Regions from separate parts of the Shewanella sp. MTB7 genome, predicted to be linked through region 2. Evidence: predicted binding sites of a transcription regulator. Region 2 holds the regulator's gene; the other holds the start of a gene.
The links. The regulator LexA, encoded in region 2, represses DNA repair genes until DNA is damaged. The targets are predictions, from matches to a motif close to TACTGTATNNNNATACAGTA.

Region 1 (3,232 bases), 2.4 Mb from region 2:
TTTTACTTTAAGTTTATTACAGCATTATGTGCTCAATGCGTACTTTCACCGTTAAACCTGAGTCTAACTGTACTTGAACATCAGATTTCTTAATATCAACAATAACACCTGCAACAGGTGTCTTACCTAGTTTGACATTAACACGCTGGTTTTGTTTCAACTCATTTAATACCGCTGGTACTAATTCAACAACTGGAGCCGCTTCTTTAACTAGCTTAGGAGCGGGTTTAACACGTTTAGGTGCTACTTTTTTAACCGACTTCTTACTCGCTCTTTCGCTTGCTTTGGCTGCTGTCGCTTTTTCGATACGTTTAGCTTTCGCTTTTTCTTGACTCTCTTTAAGTGTCAATTGAGCATGCTCGATATGCTCTTGCTCTAATTCACCACAATCTTGGCCGTCTAAGTCGATACGTTGTGCACCCGCTTTAACGCCTTTGAGGTAACGCCAACTACTAGTATAGCGTCTTAAGGCAATTCTCAATTGAGTTTTACTTACTTTAGAATCATCAGCCAACCTTTCAGCCAAATCCTGAAACAATCCAATCTTTAATGGCTTAGTTTCACCTTCGGCGATAAAGCACAAAGGAAATGTTTCATATAAATACGCAAGAATTGCGTTGGTGTCGGTCAACTTCTCTGTTGATTCCATCATTACTTCCACAGTTTAAAAAAGGGACTCTATCCAAACACTCCCAAAAGGATATGCTATCTAGGGTCGTTTATATTCGTCAGGCGTTGCAGTATTCAAGTTCTGCCAAAGGCTAAACGTTGAGCAATAGTACAAACGCAACAGACATACCTTAGCAATTACAATTAACAAACGCCAAGCATTCATTCTAAGAATGAGGAACGCTCAGCGCCCTAATCATTCGAATTGCCTATTATAAACGTGACTGGCACGATTGCGACCATCAATTATGTAAAATCGGTTGTAGTTTAACCAAATAACGCACTTTCGAAGCTCTTCACCAAGTTTTCCAGCCCTATTTGATCTGTTTCAGTGAATCGATTCAGAATTGGACTGTCAATATCCAGCACTGCCACAAGCTCCCCTTTATTAAAAACAGGGATAACAATCTCAGACTCACTAGCAGAATCACACGCGATATGACCATCGAATTGATGCACATCGGCAACCCGAAATGTTTGCTTTTGTAAGGCAGAGGTTCCACAGACACCTCTCCCTAACGGGATACGACTACAAGCTACTTTACCTTGGAAAGGACCCAAAATAAGTTGACCATCTTTCAATAGATAAAAGCCAACCCAGTTAAGATTATCCAAAGAATCATTGATTAAAGCTGAAAAATTTGCCATCGCAGCAACGAAATTATCCTCTCCGGCAAGTAAGCCCTGAGTTTGTCGATTTAGTGATTCATAACACCGAGCATCCATACAAAACCCCTAACATTTTATTTTTTAGATTCAACCTTTTTAGGCGTTTTCTTCACCGTTTTTTCTACCGAAGGCACAACACCTTTTAATAAACTTAATAAATGATCTTTGTTTTGCGCCAAATAGAAGCTTAACTTTTCACAGGTGTTTTCATCAAGTTCAAGTTCAGAACGAGTCAGAAATGGTGTTAATTGATCAGCGATATCAAGCATCTTGTCGTAAGCATCAGCTTCCTTCTTAGATGTGAATGTCATCTTCTCAACCCCTTCTCTGACTACGACAAATTTAGTAATTACCGCCATACCTGTCCTTATACTGTTTTTATATACAGTCACAGAGTCTCATAAAAATAACTTCTTATGCAAGTATTCTGTAAAATCTGATATTATCCAGATGATTATCAGTAGCTATTTATGCTGAATAATTAAGAATGATTTAAGGTTAATCACTATACTAGACTCCCAATCAGTCTGGATAGTCCTGGTACTCACTCATGGGTTCATCTGTAACTGGATGCCAAATAAGGATTTTAAAACCAGAAATGGAACGAGACTGTATCGACGATTGTGTGACTTTATGCCGCTCTTGTGACTTGGTGGTTAGAAAGCGTGCCCTTCCTTCTGGTGTTCGAGCTTTATGCCCGCGTTGCGACACAGCCTTATACGATACGCCATACTGTTCTATTAATGGTATGTTAGCTTTATGCATTACTGCACTGATTTTTATTGCTCCGGCTAACTTTCTTCCTATTTTAGAGTTGCATTTTTTAGGCAGTGTCAGAACGACCACCATTGCTGAAGGTGCCATGGCAGTCTCTAGGCAAGGTTATTGGATTGTGGGTATTTCAGTCATGCTCACTGCTGTCATTGCACCAGCACTGCTTATTTTATCTATTTTGTCTCAAATACTGATTATAAAATATCAACTTCACAATCTCTTTTTTCGAAGTATATTAAAGCGTTTACTCTCCTATCAGGACATTATCTCCCAACTCAGTATGTTAGAAATTTATTTGATCAGCATTTTAGTCTCAGTCTTCAACCTTTCTGACTTTGCCGATATTTTCTTAGGCATGGGCACCTTTTGTTTCTCAATGTTGTTTATCGTTTCCCTGTTTCTACAACGTGAATATAATTTAGAACATATGTGGAGCATGCTTGATGAATAGTCTCGATGAGGTAGCTGAAGGCAAAGAGATGGGGCTAACTTCCTGTCCTTCATGCAACAAGTTAAATGAGCTTACTCACCTTAATTGCTCTCGCTGTGATACTCTTTTAGTCGTGAGGGATACTCGCAGCCTACAAAAAAGTTGGGCACTGTTGATCACCGCAGCAATCTTGTTAATCCCGGCTAATATCTATCCAATTACTATGTTGGTCGATCGTGGTCGAATACGTTACGACACCATATTTACCGGGATCACACACTTAGTGCAGTCTGACATGTTTCCGATAGCAATCATTCTGTTTACGGCCAGTATTTTGGTACCTTTACTTAAAATTGTTGGTTTAACCATTTATTTAAGCGCCATTAGCTTTCGTTTACCCATCTCCAAAAAAATGCTGATGGTCGGCTTCCATGTCATTGAATGGATAGGCCGTTGGTCTATGTTAGACCTATTCGTAATCTCCATTACCGTCGCACTGGTGAATATGGGGCAACTCTTGGATGCCAAGCCTGCACCGGCAGCCACTGCATTCGCATTAGTGATTTTGCTGACCCAAATGGCAGCAAAAGTACTGGACACTCGTTTACTCTGGGATCGACTGGAATCGAAAGATGACACAAATTGAAGCACCAAAAGTAGTAAAAAAGAAACTATTCTCGCCAATTTGGC
Region 2 (3,232 bases):
CCAGGAACCCGATGGCGCAGCAGATATATAGGATAATCATGTGGAGGTTATAAACCTGACCACTGATATCGGTGACCCCTTGAGTCATATTCAAGGGCATCTCTGATGCCAACATGGATGGCGTAAACAGCAACGCCAAAAAACAATACAACACTTTCTTCACTAGACTTCTCCTCTGTCAAAATATAAGACAAAGAAGAGTCACACAGTAAGTCTCTGCTCTATGCAAACTCTTCAAGTTCCCAACAAAGCAACGATGACTTCAAAGTACATTAGTGGTTTTACTTTTTTATTGTAAAAAGTAAGCAGTCTTGTTGTTTGCTGCCAGGATAACCACATTTGTACCAACTACTGGCTATATCTGATCCGATTTCATCTAGGCAAAACAATGCAGTTATATCACTGTGAATTGATTTACTTTGCAGACGACTAAATCGTTTGGATATAACAAATTATCGTTGTTATATCTCTAACCTACTTGGTGTTGAAATATTGATCAAGATCACTTTTTCTTTATTTTAAAAATAATTCGATACAAAAAAGCCCCAATAAGGGGCTTGAAGTCAGTTTATTAGCTTATTATTTATTGGCTGTATTTAGTGAACAGAGCCGAACAAACTTGGTTTTATAGTGGAATCGAGTACGTGGTTATGCGCTTCTATTTGCAAACCGGCATTAGCATCTTCAATCACAATACCTAAAGCTCTGGCACTTTTAGCAACAATTTGCAGGCGGCGACTATCACGTGCATCTAAAGATTGAGTCCAACACAGTACTGCACTTGATGTGCCGCTTGTTAGTGCTTTTTCCATCGCCCAGAGTGTTTCGACTTCATCTTTGGCATGGACGAGTAGGACTCGGTTCATCCTAACTCCTGCTTCTGCTAACACCTGTTTGTAACCAATATTTGGTGGGCTGATTAACACGATCCACTGTCCTTGGAGACTTAATGTGGCAAGTTGAGCACTTACCTGTCGTAACTCATCGCGTCCATGGGTGTGGGTTGCCACCGTCGAAATAGTGCTTGATCGTAACTGATTCGAATACTGATTTTCGTGATCTAACCATAGTCCAGGGTGTCTAGGACCGTTACCGATTAATCTATTCATTGCCAACCTCCGTTGCGGATAACACCGACTGCCAATCCTTCGATATTTAGGCTTTGGTTAGTGAGATCAACGACTATCGGTTTATAATCTTCATTTTCAGCGTGAAGATAAACAGTGTTGCCCTTTTTCTCGAAACGTTTAACGGTGACATCATCTTCAACTCGAGCAACAACGATTTGACCGTTTCTTGCCTGAGTAGATTTGTGAACGGCAAGAAGATCGCCTTCTAGGATACCGATGTTTTTCATGCTATCACCACGTACCCTAAGTAGAAAGTCAGCACTGGGGTGGAACATGTTTGGATCAACTTGGTAGTGCTGCTCTACATGCTCTTGGGCTAAAATAGGCTCACCAGCGGCGACTTGCCCTATCAAAGGTAGACCGGGTTCTTCTACCTGAGTTAACCTGATACCACGAGATGTGCCAGGAATAATCTCAATACAGCCTTTCTTAGCTAAGGCCTTTAGATGTTCCTCTGCGGCGTTGGCGCTTTTAAAACCCAAACGTTTGGCAATCTCTGCACGGGTAGGAGGCATACCTGTCTCGGCAATATTGCACTTAATTAGTTCAAGAATTTCAGCTTGTCGTGGTGTCAATGGTCTCATGGGTGATCCTGTCTTTCTATACAGTAACTGTCAGTATATACAGTATCTTGTGCAGTGCAAGTATTAACCACATTTTATCTATTTTTCTCTTTCTTTTTACTCTTTATTTAGGCTGATGCAACAACGAAGTGGGCTTGCGCAAAGCTTTCGTTGATGGGTTACTATTGTAATCTAGAGTGCACTTTATTCTGCGTTATTGATTTTGCCAAGGGAACAACCATTACCAACAATCAATATCTTGCCTAAAGCACATTAAGTTCTCACTGAATCCTGCATTTCTAAGTAGCTTGGGTATATTCAGGGACTGCTGTATGAAAGCCGTGAAGTCATCAATCATCAATATGGAACTCATATATACATAACTTCAGTTGGCACTCAGATATAGGGCTAGCTAATTTTGGTGGAATTATTCAATATCTGGTACTCTATGCAGTTATTAAATAAAACACATTGCATAAGAATAATGTCCAAACAAGACTCTCTTTGGTTTAAATCACTACGCTGGCTTCAGAAAAAGTTGGTGCACACTATTGTCGTGCCTCATGAACCTTTTAAAGATCTTAATTTAGATCCTGAAAAGCCCTTGGTTTACGTTATGAAAACTGAATCTCTAAGTGATATCGCTGCGCTCAGTGAGATCACCGGTGAGTTAGGTTTGCCTAGTCCTTATGATCCGCTTGTGGTTGAGGGGGAATCGACTCCAAGAGTCGTTTGCTTAGAAGGGGCTAAGCCTCTAATGGGTAAAAGGAAGAGTAACGAATTCTTTATGAGCAGTTTTATGGGTCTATTAAAGGCGCATAAAAATAGCCCAGATCTGGATATACAACTCGTACCAGTGAGTCTTTATTGGGGAAGAACGCCGGGTAAAGAAGATGACACCATGAAAGCCGCGGTGCTTGAACGTGAAAATCCAACCTGGTTGCGTAAATGCTTGATGATCTTATTTTTAGGTCGACATAACTTTGTACAGTTTTCTAACTCTGTGTCGATCCGTTATATGGCCGATGAACATGGCACAGACAAACGTATTGCTCAAAAACTTGCGCGGGTAGCACGAGTGCATTTTAGTCGTCAGCGTAAAGTGATGACAGGCCCGGTTTTACCTAAGAGGCAAGCACTTTTTCATGCCTTGATTAACTCTGACACCTTAAAGAAAGCGATCCAAGAGGAAGCTGCCAGCAAGAAGATCTCCGAAGTTGAAGCTAGATCAAAAGCGATGGAGTATCTTGATGAAATAGCGGCGGACTATTCAGACAGTCTAGTGCGTATTGCAGAACGTTTTCTAACCTGGTTATGGAATAAGCTGTATAAAGGGATCAATATCAAAGGTGCTGAGCAGATCAGGCAGTTGCACCATGATGGTCATGAAATCATCTATGTTCCTTGTCACCGTAGCCATATGGATTACCTGCTGCTCTCTTATATTCTCTATTATCAAGGTATGGTGCCGCCGCACATCGCTGCCGGTATTAACCTAAATTTCTGGCCTGCAGGTCCTATGTTCCGTCGAGGTGGTGC

Region 1: the regulator LexA is predicted to act here: its motif matches at 1,709-1,728, upstream of HWQ47_RS11795 (YebG family protein).

Annotation. Positions count from the first base shown of each region.
Region 1 covers NZ_CP085636.1:2,770,321-2,773,552, reverse strand. The annotation lists gene proQ (RNA chaperone ProQ) at 17-649, opposite strand; gene HWQ47_RS11800 (GAF domain-containing protein) at 937-1,395, opposite strand; gene HWQ47_RS11795 (YebG family protein) at 1,413-1,697, opposite strand; gene HWQ47_RS11790 (paraquat-inducible protein A) at 1,937-2,563, shown strand; gene HWQ47_RS11785 (paraquat-inducible protein A) at 2,556-3,188, shown strand; gene HWQ47_RS11780 (MlaD family protein) at 3,175-3,232, shown strand, end outside.
Region 2 covers NZ_CP085636.1:346,140-349,371, forward strand. The annotation lists gene coxB (cytochrome c oxidase subunit II) at 1-163, opposite strand, end outside; gene HWQ47_RS01530 (cell division inhibitor SulA) at 597-1,109, opposite strand; gene lexA (transcriptional repressor LexA) at 1,106-1,714, opposite strand; gene plsB (glycerol-3-phosphate 1-O-acyltransferase PlsB) at 2,178-3,232, shown strand, end outside.